3 regions of the Streptomyces sp. B1I3 genome follow, and region 3 is predicted to be linked to each of the others. Evidence: riboswitches for the same ligand, from Rfam matches in the RefSeq annotation. Region 3 holds a riboswitch; each other region holds the start of a gene.

Region 1 (6,042 bases), 950 kb from region 3:
CGGCGAGGAGATCGTGCTCGCGTCCGAGGCCGACGACGCCGAGGCCGCCCTGGACCGTCTGGCGAAGCTGGTCGCCGAGGGTCTCGAGGAGCTCCCCGAGACCGTCTGATCCGGCTGGTTCCCACCGGAACGCTACAGCGCCAGAGCCGCGGCATCCCTTTCCGGGAGCCGCGGCTTTCCTGTTCCCGAGTTCCCCCGTGCACACGCACCAGAAAGTCCGGGGCGGCCACGGAATAGCGTTTCCGGACAGCCGAAAGAAAGCTCTCCAGGAATTACCTTCTTTGTATACGGCGCCATTGTTAATGGCGGACGCCCGCGATGTTTACGGCATGTTGCGAAGTGCTCACCCGGGATCCGCCCGTCCCGCGACCCGTCCGGCCCGTGCGACGCAGCCGGTGCGCGGCGGTGGCACGCTCGGCGTGCTGGGCCGCGAGCGCCCTGGCCCGTTCCGCATCGCCGCGGGCCACGGCGTCCACGATGGCGCCGTGCTCGGCCCAGGAGTCGGCGGGGCGGACCGGCTGCTCGACCGCGTACATCCAGGCGATCTTGTGCCGGAGCTGGGTGAGGAGCGCGATCAGGGCGGGGCTGCCGGAGGCCTGCGCCAGCGTCTCGTGGAACCATCCGCCCAGTGAGCGCAGGTCCTCTCCCTCGCCCCGCCGTACCCGCTCCTGCCCGAGCCTGACCAGCCCGCGCAGCACCTTGAGGTGCGCCTCGGTACGGCGCTGCGCGGCTCGGGCGGCACCCAGCGGCTCCAGGAGCATCCGGATCTCCAGCAGGTCGGCGGCCTCCTGCTCCGTGGGCTCGGCCACACAGGCCCCCGCATGCCGGCGGGTGACCACGAACCCCTCGGACTCCAGGGTGCGCAGTGCCTCGCGCACCGGGACGCGGGAGACGCCGTAGCGCCGCGCGAGCACCTCTTCGGTCAGGCGGCTGCCGCGCTCGAAGACACCGGAGACGATGTCGTCACGGATTGCCGTGCATACCGAATGCGCGGGAATGTGCATGTCCGAACCTCCGCCTTAATCCCCGCGGAACGCGGCCGATCGACGCCTGTTCTGCGACTCTATTGCAATCCACCGCAATTTCCGACGGCGAGGTGGAATTCATGGATATCTTCTGGCCACGGAAGGCTTCCGCGCGGCTCGGACCGGCACCGCCGCCCGGGCACGCCGAAGGCCCCGGCGGATGCCGGGGCCCGGGCGGAGCGGTGTCGCGCGACACCGGACGGGGTGCCGGAGCCGGACGACCGTCAAGGGTGGTCAGACCGTCAGGGCGTCGAGGCCCTCAGAGCTGGACGCCGTGCGCGCGGAGATAGGCGACGGGGTCCATGTCCGAGCCGTACTCCGGCGTCGTCCGCGCCTCGAAGTGGAGGTGCGGCCCGGTGGAGTTGCCGGTCGAGCCGGAGAGGCCGATCTGCTCGCCCGAGGCGACGCTCTGGCCGACGGCGACGCCGATCGAGGAGAGGTGGCCGTACTGGGTGTACGTGCCGTCCGCCATCCGGAGCACGATGTTGTTGCCGTACGCACCACCCCAGCCCGCCTCGACGACCGTACCGGCGCCGACCGCGACGACGGAGGTGCCGGAAGCGGCGCGGAAGTCCACCCCTGAGTGGGTGCCGGAGGACCAGAGCGCACCACCGGACTGGTAGCCGGTGGTCACGTACGAGCCGGCGACCGGGAGGTGGAAGGCGTTGAGCCTTGCGCGCTCCGCGGCGCGGGCGGCGCGGGCCTTCGCCTCCCGGGCCTCTGCGGCGCGGGCCTCGGCCTTGCGCTTCGCCTCGGCCTTCGCCCTGGCCGCGGCCTCGGCCTTCGCCGTGACGTCGGCCTGGTGCTGCTGGGCCTCGGCCTGTGCGGCGATCTGGGCGGCGAGGGTGGTGTCGATGGCGGCGGCCTGGGTCAGCCCGCTGTTGCTGACGGAGAGGGCTTGGGAGTCCGCGGCGAGGGCCGGGGACGCCGTGGCGCCGATGACGCCGGTGGTGGCCAGGGCCGCGATGCCGACGGCCCGGGCGCCGTGGCGCGAGAGGCGGCTCGGGGCACGGTGCTTCCCGGTGGCTCGGGTGAACGCCATGGAGGGGCTGATCCTTTCCTTCCTTCTCGCCTACCGGGTTAGCTGACGGGTTCGGAGCAGGAAGGTCTCCTACGGACCCCCGCGCCTCTCGCGAGACGCGGACATCCGATTCACCCCAGGGACTGCGTGGGTCCCCGGCTCCCCAGGCTCGCGCCTGACGGGGACTCGGCGATGACTGTCCGGCGCCGCGGACGCGGCTCATGTTCGGCGGACAGCCGAGCCGACGCTAGGGCGGGCCCTTCACGTTCACCAAATGAACGGGGCCATTTGTCACACATCCCACAGGCTATAGACCCCTCTTTGCCCGTAAGTCGGACAAAAGGGAGGGCCCGGCGAGAGGTTGCTCACCGGGCCCTCGTCCTTCCGCCGCAGCGGCTGCCGTGTCAGCCGCTGACGACCGACACCTCACCGATGCCCAGCGCCCTGACGGGCTCCGAGATCTGCGCGGCGTCCCCGACGAGGACGGTGACCAGACGGTCCACCGGGAACGCGTTGACCACCGCGGCGGTCGCCTCGACCGTGCCGGTCTCGGCCAGGCGCGCGTACAGCCGGGCCTGGTAGTCGTCCGGCAGATGCTGCTCCACCTGGTCGGCCAGGGTGCCCGCGACGGAGGCCGCCGTCTCGTACTTCAGCGGGGCGACCCCCACGAGGTTCTGCACCGCGGTCTCGCGCTCGGCGTCGGTGAGCCCCTCGGCCGCCAGGGTCCGCAGGACCGTCCACAGGTCCTCCAGCGCGGGGCCGGTGGACTCCGTGTCCACGGAACCGCTGATGGCGAGCATCGCGGCCCCGGTCGCCCCGGAGGAGGAGCCGGGCGCCGTCGAGCGCAGCACCTGCCCGAAGGCCCGGACCCCGTAGGTGTAGCCCTTCTCCTCGCGCAGCACGCGGTCCAGCCGCGAGGTGAGGGTGCCGCCCAGGCAGTACGTGCCGAGGACCTGGGCCGGCCACACGCTGTCGTGCCGGTCGGCGCCGATCCGGCCGATCAGCAGTTGCGTCTGCACGGCGCCGGGCCGGTCCACGATGACGACGCGGCCGGTGTCGTCCGCCGTGATCGGCGGCACCGGGCGGGCCTGGCCGGCGTTGCCGGACCAGTCGCCGATCGTGTCGGCCAGGAGGGCGTCCAGGTCCACGCCGGTGAGGTCACCGACGACGACGGCCGTCGCCGTGGACGGCCGGACGTGGGCGTCGTAGAAGGCGCGTACGGCGGCGGCGTCGATCCGGCGCACCGTCTCCTCGGTGCCCTGGCGCGGACGCGACATCCGCGCCGTGGCGGGGAAGAGCTCCTTGGAGAGCTGCTTGGCGGCGCGCCGGGCCGGATTGGCCTGCTCGTGCGGGATCTCGTCCAGCCGGTTGCCCACCAGGCGCTCGATCTCGCTCTCGGTGAAGGCCGGTGCGCGCAGCGCTTCGGCGACCAGCCCCAGCGCCTTGGCCAGCCGGGAGACCGGCACCTCCAGAGAGACACGGATGCCGGGGTGGTCGGCGTGCGCGTCGAGTGTGGCGCCGCAGCGCTCCAGCTCGGCGGCGAACTCCTCCGCGGAACGCTTGTCCGTGCCCTCGGACAGGGCTCGCGCCATGATCGTGGCGACGCCGTCCAGGCCCTCGGGCTCGGCGTCCAGCGGCGCGTCCAGGAAGATCTCCACGGCGACGACCTGCTGGCCGGGGCGGTGGCAGCGCAGCACCGTCAGCCCGTTGGGCAGGGCGCCGCGCTCGGGCGCGGGGAAGGCCCAGGGCCTGGCCTCGCCGGCGGTCGGCTGCGGGTGGTACTCCATCGCTACTCCAGTCACGGCGGCGTCGGTCACTTGTCGGCCCCTTCGTGCGCGTCGGCGGCGTCCGTCGAGGCTGCCTCTGCCGTCTCGTCGGCCTCGTCGGCCGGTTCGACCGGCTCATAGACCAGGACCGCCCGGTTGTCGGGCCGCAGGTGGGCCCGGGCGGCGTCCCGGACCTCCTCCGCGCTCACGTCGAGCACGCGCCCCACCGCGGTCAGGGCGAGCTGCGGGTCACCGAACAGAACGGCGTAGCGGCACAGTTCGTCGGCGCGGCCCGCGACCGTCCCGAGCCGGTCGAGCCATTCGCGCTCCAACTGCGCCTGGGCCCGCTCCATCTCCTCGGGAGTGGGACCCTCCTCGGCGAACCGGGCGAGCTCCTCGTCGACGGCCGTCTCGATCTGCGGGACCTCGACGCCGCCGGACGTCTTGACGTCCAGCCAGCCCAGCGAGGGCGCACCGGCCAGTCTGAGCAGCCCGAATCCCGCGGCCACCGCCGTACGGTCGCGGCGCACCAGGCGGTTGTGCAGGCGGGACGACTCGCCGCCGCCGAGCACGGTCAGGGCGAGGTCTGCGGCGTCGCACTCCCTGGTGCCGTCGTGCGGCAGCCGGTAGGCGGCCATCAGCGCACGCGCGGGCACCTCCTCGTGGACCACTTCGCGCAGCTGCTCGCCGATGATGCCTGGGAGCGTACCGTCGCGCGGCGGCTGCTTGCCGTCGTGGGAGGGGATGGAGCCGAAGTACTTCTCGACCCAGGCCAGTGTCTGCTCCGGATCGATGTCCCCGACCACCGAGAGGACCGCGTTGTTGGGCGCGTAGTACGTGCGGAAGAACGCCTGCGCGTCCTCGAGGGTCGCCGCGTCCAGGTCGGCCATCGAGCCGATCGGCGTGTGGTGGTACGGGTGGCCCTCCGGGTAGGCGAGGGCCGTGAGCTTCTCGAACGCCGTGCCGTACGGAACGTTGTCGTACCGCTGGCGGCGCTCGTTCTTCACGACGTCCCGCTGGTTCTCCATGGACTCCTCGTCGAGCGCGGCGAGCAGCGATCCCATCCGGTCCGCCTCGAGCCACAGGGCCAGCTCCAGCTGGTGTGTGGGCATCGTCTCGAAGTAGTTGGTGCGCTCGAAGCTCGTGGTGCCGTTGAGGGAACCGCCCGCCCCCTGCACCAGCTCGAAGTGCCCGTTCCCCTTCACCTGGCCGGAGCCCTGGAACATCAGGTGCTCGAAGAGGTGGGCGAGACCGGTGCGTCCCTTGACCTCGTGGCGGGAACCGACGTCGTACCAGAGGCAGACAGCGGCGACCGGGGTCAGATGGTCCTCGGAGAGCACCACGCGCAGGCCGTTGGCCAAGCGGTGCTCGGTCGCCGTCAAGCCGCCGGAACCGGCCTGGGCTGTGGCCGTGTGACCCATGGGCATGTACGTCCCTTCGATCGGTACAGGATTTCCTGCCGGACCTGCCACTGTAAGCAAGCGCACGGGCACCTGGCGAAGTTCCCGTGGGGTGAATGTTGTCGTGGACGGCGCCGTACACCGAGGCACCGCGGCGGGTCCGGAGGCCGTTCGGACGGGTCGAGGTCGGTGTTGTCGGTGCGGCGGTCCACAATGGTCGGCGTCAGAACCTGAGGTTGCCCGACAGAATCTGTGAAGGAGTCGCAGCCGCGATGGCCCGCCGCAGCACGAAAACCCCGCCGCCGGACGACTTCGAGGAGAAGATCCTCGACATCGACGTCGTCGACGAAATGCAGGGCTCCTTCCTCGAGTACGCGTACTCGGTGATCTACTCGAGGGCTCTTCCCGACGCCCGCGACGGCATGAAGCCCGTGCACCGCCGCATCGTGTCCCAGATGCACGAGATGGGGCTGCGCCCCGACCGGGGCTATGTGAAGTGCGCCCGCGTCGTGGGCGAGGTGATGGGCAAGTTGCACCCCCACGGTGACGCGTCGATCTACGACGCACTGGTGCGCATGGCACAGCCGTTCTCGATGCGCCTGCCCCTCGTCGACGGACACGGCAACTTCGGTTCGCTCGGCAACGACGACCCGCCTGCCGCCATGCGGTACACCGAGTGCCGGATGGCCGACGCCACGTCCCTCATGACGGAGTCCATCGACGAGGACACCGTCGACTTCCAGTCGAACTACGACGGCCAGGAGCAGGAGCCGGTCGTCCTCCCCGCCGCGTACCCGAACCTCCTGGTCAACGGCGCCTCGGGCATCGCG
Region 2 (6,042 bases), 5.7 Mb from region 3:
TCTCCCGGGCCGAGACCGAAGTCGTGCCCCACGCGGACCCGGAGGCGGTGCGCAAGGCGATCCACGCGCACGGCGGGCGGGCGCTGGCCGTGACCGATTCGGTGTTCTCGGTGGACGGCGACGCCGCCCCACTGACCCGGCTCGCCGACGTGTGCAGAGAAGGCGGCGCGGCCCTGCTGGTGGACGACGCACACGGCCTGGGAGTCCTGGGCGAAGGCGGCCGGGGTGCGCTCGCGGCCGTCGGTCTCGCCGGAGACGACGGCATCGTCGCCACGCTCACCCTCTCCAAGTCCCTCGGCAGCCAGGGCGGCGCGGTCCTCGGCCCGGCCCGGGTCATCGACCACCTGGTCAACACGGCCCGTACGTTCATCTTCGACACCGGCCTCGCGCCCGCGGCCGTCGGTGCGGCCCTGGGTGCCCTGCGGCACCTGGGGCGCGAACCGGAGCGGGCGGGCAGGGCGCGTGCCGTCGCCCTCGAACTGTACGAACGGCTGACCGCGGCCGGCCTGACCGCCGTGCGCCCCGATGCCGCCGTCGTGTCCGTCCGCGCTCCGTCCGCCGGCATGGCGGTGCGCTGGGCGGCGGACTGCCGCACGGCCGGGCTGGCGGTCGGGTGCTTCCGCCCCCCGTCGGTGCCGGACGGGGTCTCCAGGCTGCGGCTGACCGCGCGTGCGGACCTGACGCGCGAGCAGATCGAGACCGCCGTGGCCACGGTGGTGGGTGCGGCGCCCTCCCGGTCCAGCTGACCCCCGCGGGCGCCGGGCTCGTCGAGGAAGGAAGCCCGGGCCGCCGCGGGGAGCGCAGTGGCGTCAGGCCCATGTCCGTCGAGTGCCGTCCGGCCGGACGGTCGCCGCCGAGCGGGGCGGCCTTCATGCAGGCGTTCATCACCGCTCGCGCGTAGCCGGCGGTGCGGCCGGCGGTCCGAAGGAGACCCGGGGCCACTGACGTCTCGCGCCCTGAGTTCGCGGCGGCGTGCCGCGGGGCCGTGCTGCGCCGGTCTCCTCCCACCGTGCGAGAAGCCCCTTCCTGCAGGTCGCCCGGTGTGAAAGGGGCCAGTGTGGCGCCCGTATCCGGCTCGCGGGGCGGAGTTCACCGGATTGGGCGACAGATATATGCATATCTTGGTGGATCGCCGTTACAGGCGACGGCATCGATGGCACTCTGGCGCGAAGCGCAATCCAGGCCGATCGTGCGTCGGTCCGGGCGGAAAGGGACGGCCTCGCCATGGCAGACCAGCAGGAAGCTACCGTCACTCTGCCGAGCGATCCGGTGTCGGTCTCCGCGGCCCGGAGATACGTGGCCCGCGTCCTCACCGAATGGGGCCTGCCGGACGACACCGAGATCGCCGACGCCATCCGGCTGGTCGTCTCCGAACTGGCCACCAACGCCGTCCAGCACACGTTCGGACAGTCACCCACCTTCACGGTGGACCTCCGTCTCGACCGGGACGTCGAGCTCTACCTGGGAGTCACGGACAGCCACCCCCGCTGGCCCCGGCGACTGCCCGCCGCGGTCCAGCAGGACAACGGCCGCGGCATGGTGATCATCCGCTGCCTGGCCAAGGAGTGCGGCGGCCGGATCGGCGTCAGCCCCACCCAGGACGGGGGCAAGACCGTGTCGGTCACGCTGCCCTGGGCCGTGCCCGCGCAGCCCTGACGTCACCCGGCGAGACACGGCCGTACACACCGGGCCGGCCGGGTCTCACTGCGCGGCGGCCCGGCCGAAGCCGCTGCGCAGCAGGGCCCGCAGCGTGGCCGCCGCGGCGGTGTTGCGATCTCCCCGGTGGGCGACGGAGATCGTCCTCCGGAACTCCGGGGGCTCCAGTCGCCGTACCGCGACCGGCGCCGGGGACATCGCCGCGACCATCTCCGGCACCACCGCCACGCCGAGACCCGCGCTGACCAGCGCGCACACCAGTGCGTAACCGGGGGACTCGCACACCACGGCCGGGGCGGCCCCCGCCTCGGCAAGCGCCCGCTCCACCCCGCGCCGCGGAGGATGGAGGGGCGCGCTGCTGATCAGGGGGCGGCCCGCGAGTTCGGACACGGGCAGCGGCCCGCTGCCCTCGGACAGCATCTGGCCTGCTGCCGTGATGAGCACGAGTTCCTCCACGAGGAGCGGCTCGACGGACACCCCGGCGGGCAGCGGATCGGCGACCGCGGGTTCGTACGCGTGCGTCAGCGCCAGATCGACATCGCCCGCCGCCACGGCTGCGACCCCACCGGGTGGCTCGTAGTCCGTGACGGTCAGCTCCACGTCCGGGTGGGCGCGGCGGAAGGCACTGAGCACCGGCGGCAGCAGGTGGATCCCGGCCGTGGTGAAGGTGCCGACCCGCAGCCGCCCTCCCGACAGGCCCGCCAGCCGGGACAGCTCGCGCCGTGCCTGGTCCATCTCGTCCAGGACCCGTCGGGCCCGCCCGGCCAGCAGCTCACCGGCGGCCGTCAGACGCGCCCCGCGATGGTGGCGCACCAGCAGCGCGGCGCCGGCCTCCCGCTCCAGTTTCGCCAGCTGCTGGGAGAGCGCGGGAGCGGTGTAGCCCAGCCGCCCGGCCGCCCGTGTGATCGAGCCCGCTTCGGCCACCGCCACCAGCGCCGCCAGCCGCGTCGGATCGAACATTAAGCGTTCCTTTTGGCAGACCCAGAAGATTGCAAGTACACGCTAAAGGGGTGCCCGGGTCAGGGTGTACCCATGGACGCACAACTGCTCGCTTTCGTGGCGGTGGCCGCGGGAATGGTCGCACTGCCCGGCGCCGACTTCACCGTGGTCGTTCGCAACGCGCTGGCGTCACGGCGCTCCGGGGTGGCCGCCGCGGCAGGAGTCGCGGGAGGACTCCTGGTGCACACCGCGCTCGCCGTGGCGGGACTCGCCGCCGTGCTCGTGACGATGCCCGCCCTCTTCCGCACGGTCCAGCTGCTGGGCGGCGCCTACGTGCTCTACCTGGGACTCACCGCCCTCCACGCGGTACGACGGCGGGGCGCCGCCGGGACCACGGGCCACGAGGACACCGGAGCCGGTGCGCCCACCGGGGTGGCAAGGCCGCTCCGCCAGGGCTTCCTGACCAACGTCCTGAACCCCAAGGCGCCCGTGCTCTTCCTCAGCCTGCTGCCCCAGTTCGTCCCCGACGGGCAGCCGCCCCTGCCCAGAACCCTGCTGCTCGCCGCCGTGGTCGTGCTGCTGGCGCTCGTCTGGTTCCCGGCCGTGGCCCTGCTGGTGGACCGCCTCGGCCGGTGGCTGCGCCGGCCGCGTACCGCCCGTGCGATCGAGGGCGGCAGTGGTGCGGCGCTCACCGCGCTGGGACTCGCACTGGTCACCGCGCCCCTGCTGCACTGACTCGGGCGCGGTGCGGTCCGGTGCGGCCGGGCGGCCCGTAGACGTCGGCGCGCGTCAGCGGCCGTACCGCCGGCGTGCCTCGGCGGACCCTCCCACGGGCGCGCGTCAGCGGACCCTCCCGTACCAGACGGTGTTCGACCAGATCTTCTCCAGCCTGACCACGGCCCCGGTCTTCGGCGAGTGCCAGATCTTGCCTCCGCCGGCGTAGATGCCGACGTGGTAGACGCTGCGCCCGGAATGGAAGAAGACCAGGTCGCCACGTTGCCGCTTCGACCTGGAGACATGGCGTGTGGAGTTGTACTGCTGCTGCGCCGTACGGGGGAGTTTCTTCCCCACCTTGCGGAAGGAGTAGAGCGTGAGGCCCGAGCAGTCGAACCGGTGGGGCCCTGCGGCGCCCCACCGGTAGGGCGCGCCCTTCTTCGACGCGGCGATCCTCAGCGCCTTCGTCGAGTTGGTCGCGGCCTCGGCATCGTCGACGATGCCGGGCGCCAGCATGGTGGTGCCGACGGCGAGCGTGAGAACCGAGGCCGTACCGACCCGGGCGAACAGAGACGGGACATGAACCTGCGCAGTCATGCGCAACCCTTCGTCAGCCGCCTGTGAAGGATGACCTGTCGGGTTCGGGCTGGCGAAGTTGCCCGGCCGCACATGGCGGCTTCACCCCGAGAGCCGTCCGGAACGGATGTCCGGGCGGCCCGTTGTGCTCGGGTCCTCCACTCCTGCCGATCCACTTCTGTCGACCAGGCATCCGGACGGCGGCAGGACTCGGCGTCCGCCCGGACCGCCCCGCCGCGGTGGCGGGGGCTTGTCGTCCCACGGATCTTTACTCACCCGGTGCCGGATTTCCGAGCTGAAAGGGCGTTATGTGAGAGTCGTCACGACTGAACTGTTCGGGTGGACGGGCCGATGACCGAGCCCCGGCACCGTTGCCGGACCAGCCGCGTACCAGCAGCGGAACGGCTTGTTCCGCTTGGTGTCCGCGCGCGTTGCGCAAGTTGAACTGTCCCTCGTGAGGGGGTTCGTCTGAGCCGAACGAGGGAGAAAGATTGCTCGCCTCGCCGGGCGTGTCGGGGCAATGGGGCCGAAAGGGCTAAAGAGCCCGGCAGTCGGGGGAGGGGGCGCTCAACTCGTGGCAGCCGGAGGCATGGTGACCCGCCCGGCGCGCCGCTCTCCGTCCAGCAGGCGCAGCGCGCGGGCCAGTGTCTCCGCGTGGATCTGCGTCTCGCCCCGCTCATGCATCAGAGCCAGCGCGTCGCGCAGGGCGACGGCCCCGGAGGCCAGCGCCTGTGCCGCCCGGAGCGCACTGTACGTATCGCTGCCGCGGGCCGGATTGATCCGGCCGATCTGGTCGAGTGCTTCGAGGTAACGGTCGATGAATTCGCCCTCGGCGCGGGTCAGTGCGGGAAGTGGCGGGAACTGAGGGGTGAGCATCGCGGGTCACCTCGTGGGGTGCGGCGGCTGGGACGGACGGCGGTTCTCCATGACGTGGTCCACCAGGCCGAACGCCCTGGTGGCCGGGGCGTCGAGGATGGTGTCACGCTCGATGGCGGCACTGACTGTCCCGCGCGGAACGTCCCGTGCGACGGGTCGGCATCACGGTGAGCATCTCGCGCCCACGCACCAACTCGCGCGCCTCGATCCCGAGGCCGGAGGGCTGTCCCTGCACCGGCTCGTCAGAGCGGGTCACTGCATGACTACCCGGGCGCCGGGCAGGGCATGTCGACGTCCGGGTGTGCCGGGCGCCGGCACCCGACTGTCCGAGGCGGAAGGAGGCCGCGGCCGATCGAGCAGCTGATCCGTTCCGTGTCCTCGATCGACCCCGTGCCCTCCGATCCTGGCGAACGCCGCCGCTTCGGGACCGCCGCGGAGCGCCCGCGAGCGCGGTCGCCGTGGCCCGGCCGTGCTCGCGGTGCTCCGCGGCGCGGCCACGGACCGGAACAAGCTCGCGTCCCGTCAGCGGTACGGGCACCAGGAGGCCGTGTACGGCGCGGTGGGCCGCCGGGTGCCCTGACCGGCGTACGCACCGCCGCCGTATACGACGCCGTCCTCGGGTCGAGGTGCGGGCCGCCTCCGCGCCGGCTCGCCTCGCGGGTGAGGGCCCGGACCTCATCCGATGACCGGTCGGGCGGAGCACCGGCGACGGCGCGGACACGCGTGCGGGCCGGACAGGCCCGTGGCCGCCCACCGGCCGGCCGGGTGTCACGGACGACGGCGTCGGCGCCGTGCGTCGCCGTCCGGACCGTGACCGCGCGGACCCGGCTCCGGGGTGCGGAAGGCGTTGTGCGGCGGACCGGGCCCCAGGCCCACCGGAGAGCGGCCTGCGCGGTCCGAAGTCCATGGAAGAGCAAAAGATCAGTTAACGCGCCGGAAAAACTTGCGCCCTAACGTGCAATACCTGGCCGCGGAATCCCCTTCATCGTTCAACAGAGTGTTGAAAGGCGGATAGGGTCCCGCTGCGCCCGGGGCCGGTACCGGGCGGAAGACGAAGAGGTGGAAGCGTGCAACTGACTCCGCACGAACAGGAACGCCTGCTCATCCACGTGGCGGCCGACGTCGCCGAAAAGCGCAGGGCCCGCGGGCTGCGGCTGAATCACCCCGAGGCGATCGCTCTGATCACCTCGCACCTCCTGGAAGGCGCCCGTGACGGCCGGACGGTCGCCGAACTGATGGCCTCCGGCAGGAAGGTGCTCACCCGGGACGACGTCATGGACG
Region 3 (6,042 bases):
GCAGTTCCTCGCGCATGCCGGTCGCGCCGAGGTCCTCGCCGACATCGGGCTCACGCCGGTGGAGATCGCCGGACGGATCGGGGAGTCGCTGGCCCGTCTCGGGGCAGCGGGGGAGCGGGACGTGCGGAAGGGAAGCGGAGCATGAGCAACGACCGTCCGGAGGGCTTCGACCTGACGCGGCTCCTCGCCGAGCGCGGCGCGGAACGCTACGACCTGCACACCCGCCACCTCAACCACCAGCTGCCGCGCATGCTCCGCACCATCGGCTTCGACAAGGTCTACGAGCGGGCCGAGGGCGCGTACTTCTGGGACGCGGAAGGCAACGACTACCTCGACATGCTCGCCGGCTTCGGGGTGATGGGGCTCGGCAGGCACCATCCCGTCGTGCGCAGGGCGCTCCACGACGTCCTCGACGCCTCGCTCGCCGACCTGACCCGCTTCGACTGCCAGCCGCTGCCCGGACTGCTGGCCGAGAAGCTGCTGGAGCACAGTCCGCACCTGGACCGGGTGTTCTTCGGCAACAGCGGCACCGAGGCGGTCGAGACCGCGCTGAAATTCGCCCGGTACGCCACCGGCAAGCCGCGCATCCTCTACTGCACCCACGCCTTCCACGGGCTGACGACCGGCTCGCTCTCCGTCAACGGCGAGGCGGGGTTCCGGGACGGGTTCGCACCCCTGCTGCCCGACACGGCGATCCGGCTCGGCGACCTCGACGCCCTGCGGCGCGAACTGAAGCACGGTGACGTGGCGGGGCTCGTCGTCGAGCCCATCCAGGGCAAGGGCGTCCACGCCTCGCCGCCCGGCTTCCTGCGGGCCGCGCAGGAACTGCTGCACCGCCACAAGGCGGTGCTCATCGCGGACGAGGTCCAGACGGGCCTCGGCAGGACCGGCGACTTCTACGCGTACCAGCACGAGGAGGGGGTGGAGCCCGATCTGCTCTGTGTCGCCAAGGCGCTCTCCGGCGGATACGTGCCGGTCGGGGCGACCCTCGGCAAGGACTGGATCTTCAAGCGCGTCTACTCCTCCATGGACCGGGTCCTCGTCCACTCCGCGAGCTTCGGGGCCAACGCCCAGGCCATGGCGGCCGGGCTCGCGGTGCTGTCGGTGATGGACGACGAGGGAACCGTCGCGAACGCCCGCCGCACCGGCGACCTGCTGCGGGAGCGGCTCGCCGAGCTCGTCGGCCGCTACGAGCTGCTGCACGAGGTGCGGGGGCGCGGGCTGATGATCGGCATCGAGTTCGGACGGCCGTCCTCGCTGAAACTCCGCAGCCGGTGGGCGATGCTGCAAGCGGCACGGAAGGGGCTCTTCGCGCAGATGGTCGTCGTGCCGCTGCTGCAGAAGCACCGCATCCTCACGCAGGTCTCCGGCGATCATCTGGAGGTGATCAAACTGATCCCTCCGCTGGTCATCGGGGAGCCCGAGGTGGACCGCTTCGTGACCGCCTTCACGGCCGTGATGGACGACGCGCACAACGGCGGCGGACTGATGTGGGACTTCGGCAGGACACTGGTGAAACAGGCCGTCGGCAACCGCTGAGGACCGCTTCCCACGGATCTTCGCCGGACCCCGCGCCCCTTGGACGCCACACCGCTCCCGCGCTTTGCCTCGCAGGCAAGAAATTTGCCTCAGAGGAAAGGTGCTGGCCCAATGGAGGCATGAATCCTGCTGACACAGGAGTGGCCGACGAACTGCCCGGCATCGCGCCACGCCTGCGCGACCTGCGCCGCAACCGGGGTCTCACCCTGGAGGGCGCCGCCCGGCGTGCCGGGCTCTCCCCGGCCCACCTCTCCCGCCTGGAGACCGGCAACCGGCAGCCTTCGCTGCCCATGCTGCTCGGCCTCGCCAGAATCTACGGTACGACGGTCTCCGAGCTCCTCGGCGAGATGCCGCCCGAACGTGACGCGATCGTCCGGGGCGGTCCACTCGGGGGCGCGGGCGCCGAGGCCGACGGCTGGCTGTACCGGCAGGCGGGCGGTTCGGGTCGCGCCATGCAGGCACTGCGGGTCCGCGTCCCGTACGGCGCCCAGGGCGACCTCGTCCGCGTCCACCCGGGCGAGGAGTGGCTGTACGTCCTCGACGGCAGGCTGAGGGTCGTGCTCGGGGAGACCGTGCACGACCTCGACCCCGGCGACAGCGCGCACTTCGACTCGCTCACTCCGCACCGGATCGCCGCGCTCGACCGTGCGGGCGTCCAGTTGCTCTTCGTCCACACGCTGCTGCAGAGCCCCGCCGCGGAGCTGTGCCTGGGCAGCGGAACCCATCGCTTCTGACCCCTGCCGGGCACCGCCCACTCGCTCTCCCGGCCAGGCGGCCGAGAGGAAGGACTGTCATGTCTGATTCAGAGGACTACGACCCGCTCACCCCACGCCGGCCGAAGGGCCAGGACACCCAGGAGCGCAAGATGCCCCGGGGTGTCATCATCCGGCTCTTCGCCTACCTGGTGGCCGGGCACGTCGTCGCGGCCTTCCTCTTCCTGCTGTTCACCGTGGCGGGAAAGGGCTGACGGCGGGCGGGGTCGGACGTGGACGCTACGCGTCCTCGACGAGACGCTCGCGCAGCTTCTCCCGCGTCTCCGGGGAGAGCTTCAGGCCGTCCAGGAGGTAGCGGTCCGTGCTGCCCCAGGTCTCCTCGATGGTGGCGAAGGCGGCGGCGAGGTATTCAGGGCGCGCGCCGAAGAGCGGGTTCAGGAGCTCCATCACCTCGTCCGACATCCCCGCCGACGACGTGTCGCTCCGCCTGATCCTGTAGCGGCGGTGCGCGTCGTTGGACTTGAGGTAGTCGGCCTCGATGGCTTCCTTCTCGACGCCGACGGCCAGCAGCGAGACCGCGATCGAGAGTCCGGCCCGGTCCTTGCCCGCGGCGCAGTGCATGAGCGCCGGGACGCTGTCCTCGGCCAGCGCGTGCAGCACGCGGCTGTGCTCCGCCGTGCGGTCCGTGATGATGGCCCGGTAGGAGGCGATCATCCGTTCCGTCCCCTTGCCGTCGGCGAGGATCGAGCGAAGCTGCTCGATGTTGCCGTCCCTCACCAGGCGCCAGAACTCGGCTCCGTCGGCCGGGTCGGAGAGCGGAATGCTGACATTCCGGATGCCTGGCAGCTCCACGTCATGGCCGTCCAGCTTGTGGTCGGCGGCGTTGCGGAAGTCGAAGACGGTGTGCAGCCCGAGACCGGCGAGGAAGGCGGCGTCCGACTCGGTGGCGTGTGCCAGGTGGCCGCTGCGGTAGAGGCGCCCCTGGCGCACCCTGCGGCCGTCGACGGTCGGGAGCCCTCCCACGTCGCGGAAGTTACGGACACCGGTGAGCTCGATGTCGATGGTCGTCGACGGAACCTCTGGCAGCTGCGTCACAAGGACTCCTGGAGTGTCTGGCGCCGGCGCCGCTCGCCGGCGAAGGGCACGCTCGCGACGATACGACATGGGTGCACCGAGCACTTGTCGTGCCCGCGGCCGACCGGCGTCGTCGCACCCCGGCCTGTCCGGAGTGCGGGTCGAGGTGTCCGTATTGGTGCATTTAGCCGAACATGCCGGTCTTATGGGGGAGATGGGTGGCCACAGGTGAGCGGGATCATATCCGTGACGGTGTGTGGCGGAAGCGCCGATGGGTATTCCCGGCGTCGCGCGGAAAGCCAAGATCCGTAATCCACGCAGTGTGACCGGAATTCGGGACCGGAAATGAAGCGCCCATTCCGGTCCGCGCCCGGTGGCTTGTTCCCCGCGTCCCGACTCGCTTACGGTCACCGTCAATCCGGACGGAACGCCTAATCCTGCCGCCGCCCGGAATCCGCACCCACCCACGTGTGGCAGGAGCGGGGGAACCAGGTAAGCCGCCGACCGGAAGATCCGGACGGCTCGGGGTCAAGTCGCGTCCGCCGCGGCCGGGCATCTCCAGTCCGAACCCGACAGCTCACCTCGCAGGCGCCGGAGAGGAACGCACCATGCCCGCAAAGGGTAAGCACCGCCGTACGAAGACCGGACCGATCTCCCGTGGCGTTCTCGCCGCGGGGACCGGCGGCGCCGTCCTCGCCCTTCCGCTGATCGGCGCCACCGGCGCCCACGCGGCGGAGCAGGCCGCCCCGGCCGCCAAGCCGGCCGCCGCCGCGACGCAGGCCGCACCGGCCGCGTCGGTGGCGAAGAAGCAGAGCGCCCCCACGACCTACTCCGTGGTCTCCGGCGACTACCTGTCGAAGATCGCCGCAGACCAGAAGGTCAAGGGCGGCTGGCAGAAGCTGTACAAGGACAACCGCGAGGTCGTCGGTGACAACCCGAGCCTGATCTTCCCGGGTATGAAGCTGACCCTCGGCGCCAAGGCGTCCGCCCCCGCCACGAAGGCCGCGCCCTCGAAGGCCACCCCCTCGAAGGCCGAGGCCGCCGCCCCGAAGGCCGCCGCCCCCAAGGCCGCAGCTCCGGCCGAGAAGACCACCGAGGTGACCGACACCGCCGCGTCCGCCGGTACGTCCGAGAGCAACAGCTCCGGCTACACCACCCCGGTGGCCGACGCCAACGTCACCACCCAGTACCGCGCCGCCGGTTCCAGCTGGTCCAGCGGCTACCACACCGGCTCCGACTTCCAGGCGGCCTCCGGTACGAGCGTCCGGTCCATCGGCCCGGGCACCGTCGTCTCCGCCGGATGGAGCGGCGCGTACGGCAACGAGATCGTCATCCAGCACAGCGACGGCATGTACTCCCAGTACGCCCACCTGTCCTCGCTCGAGGTCTCGGCCGGCCAGACCGTCACCGGCGGCCAGGAGATCGGCCTGTCCGGCTCCACCGGCAACTCCACTGGCCCGCACCTCCACTTCGAGGTCCGCACCGGCCCGAGCTACGGCTCGGACGTCGACCCGATCGCCTACCTGCGCTCGCACGGCGTCTCCGTCTGACGCAGCCGCGGGACAGGGCGGTCCGGTTCGGCTTCAGCAGAGTGCCCGGGAGAGGGGCGGTGCGCGGCGGTGCACCGCCCCTCTCCTTATTCCGGCTTTACCAAAACCTGACCGGGTGGTTTATCTCACCACCCGTCAACCCCGTATTACGGTCGCGTAGGTCACATTCGAAGGTGCAGGATGTGCCCTTGTGGCAGACGATTCGAGAAACAAACTACGAGGCATCATCGGGTCGTACGCAGCGATTGGTGACAGCTTCACCGAGGGCGTCGGAGACCCCGGCCCCGACGGGAGACTGGTCGGCTGGGCGGACCGGCTCGCGGTCCTCCTCGCGGACCAGCTCCCAATTCCTGATGCAGCGGCCGAGCCGGTGGACGACCCGCACGGGCACTTCCGGTACGCCAATCTCGCCGTACGCGGACGCCTCCTCGACCAGATAGTCGAGGAACAGGTGCCCCGCGCCAAGGAGCTGGCCCCCGACCTGGTCAGCTTCTGCGCGGGTGGCAACGACATCCTCCGGCCGGGCTCCGACCCCGACGACGTGGCCGAACGCTTCGAGCGCGCGGTCGCGGACCTGACGCAGGTGGTCGGCACGGTCATGGTCACCACCGGTTTCGACACACGCGGTATCCCGGTGCTCCGCCACCTGCGCGGCAAGATCGCCACGTACACCGCCCACGTCCGGTCCATCGCCGACCGCTACGACTGCCCGGTCCTCGACCTGTGGTCGCTGCGGTCCGTCCAGGACAGGCGCGCCTGGGACGACGACCGGTTGCACCTCTCGGCCGAGGGGCACACCCGGGTCGCGCTGCGTGCCGCCCAGGTCCTGGGTATCGAAGTGCCGGCCGATCCGGACCAGGTGTGGCCGCCACAGGCGCAGCGCGGGACGTTCGAGGTGCGTCGTGACGACATCCACTGGGCGCGTGAGTACCTCGTCCCGTGGATCGGACGGCGCCTTCGCGGCGAGTCGTCCGGGGACCACGTCGAGGCCAAGCGCCCCGACCTGCTGCCGCTCTGAGTGTCCTGGGCGCTTCGAGCGTTCCGCGCCGGGTGAGGCCTGCCTACGGAGTGATGACGGGGAGGACGTGCCGGGGCGGGACCGGCGGGACGAGCCCGTCCGGAACGGCTGTCCGCGTCGGACCGGCCGGTGTCCGGGACGGACGGAC

What was found. Region 3 has a riboswitch for cyclic di-AMP ahead of QFZ58_RS05730 (LysM peptidoglycan-binding domain-containing M23 family metallopeptidase). Riboswitches for the same ligand answer to the same signal wherever they lie in the genome.
Region 1: it holds a riboswitch for cyclic di-AMP, as region 3 does, so the genes downstream of both, QFZ58_RS09785 (M23 family metallopeptidase) here and QFZ58_RS05730 (LysM peptidoglycan-binding domain-containing M23 family metallopeptidase) in region 3, are expected to answer to the same signal.
Region 2: it holds a riboswitch for cyclic di-AMP, as region 3 does, so the genes downstream of both, QFZ58_RS31235 (C40 family peptidase) here and QFZ58_RS05730 (LysM peptidoglycan-binding domain-containing M23 family metallopeptidase) in region 3, are expected to answer to the same signal.

Annotation. Positions count from the first base shown of each region.
Region 1 is NZ_JAUSYD010000001.1:2,147,654-2,153,695, forward strand. It holds gene QFZ58_RS09775 (HPr family phosphocarrier protein) at 1-109, shown strand, start outside; gene QFZ58_RS09780 (GntR family transcriptional regulator) at 300-1,004, opposite strand; gene QFZ58_RS09785 (M23 family metallopeptidase) at 1,285-2,067, opposite strand; cyclic di-AMP (ydaO/yuaA leader) riboswitch at 2,081-2,248, opposite strand; gene QFZ58_RS09790 (pitrilysin family protein) at 2,451-3,833, opposite strand; gene QFZ58_RS09795 (pitrilysin family protein) at 3,860-5,239, opposite strand; gene QFZ58_RS09800 (DNA topoisomerase (ATP-hydrolyzing) subunit A) at 5,485-6,042, shown strand, end outside.
Region 2 is NZ_JAUSYD010000001.1:6,858,415-6,864,456, forward strand. It holds gene QFZ58_RS31215 (8-amino-7-oxononanoate synthase) at 1-746, shown strand, start outside; gene QFZ58_RS31220 (ATP-binding protein) at 1,225-1,656, shown strand; gene QFZ58_RS31225 (LysR family transcriptional regulator) at 1,702-2,616, opposite strand; gene QFZ58_RS31230 (LysE family translocator) at 2,689-3,330, shown strand; gene QFZ58_RS31235 (C40 family peptidase) at 3,436-3,906, opposite strand; cyclic di-AMP (ydaO/yuaA leader) riboswitch at 3,910-4,087, opposite strand; gene QFZ58_RS31240 (hypothetical protein) at 4,453-4,761, opposite strand; partial or broken gene QFZ58_RS31245 (ATP-dependent Clp protease proteolytic subunit) at 4,768-5,073, opposite strand; gene QFZ58_RS31250 (urease subunit gamma) at 5,829-6,042, shown strand, end outside.
Region 3 is NZ_JAUSYD010000001.1:1,202,126-1,208,167, reverse strand. It holds gene dxs (1-deoxy-D-xylulose-5-phosphate synthase) at 1-145, shown strand, start outside; gene QFZ58_RS05750 (aspartate aminotransferase family protein) at 142-1,539, shown strand; gene QFZ58_RS05745 (helix-turn-helix domain-containing protein) at 1,659-2,273, shown strand; gene QFZ58_RS05740 (DUF6126 family protein) at 2,333-2,506, shown strand; gene QFZ58_RS05735 (tyrosine-protein phosphatase) at 2,532-3,347, opposite strand; cyclic di-AMP (ydaO/yuaA leader) riboswitch at 3,778-3,930, shown strand; gene QFZ58_RS05730 (LysM peptidoglycan-binding domain-containing M23 family metallopeptidase) at 3,935-4,876, shown strand; gene QFZ58_RS05725 (SGNH/GDSL hydrolase family protein) at 5,067-5,894, shown strand; partial or broken gene QFZ58_RS05720 (STM4011 family radical SAM protein) at 5,938-6,042, opposite strand, start outside.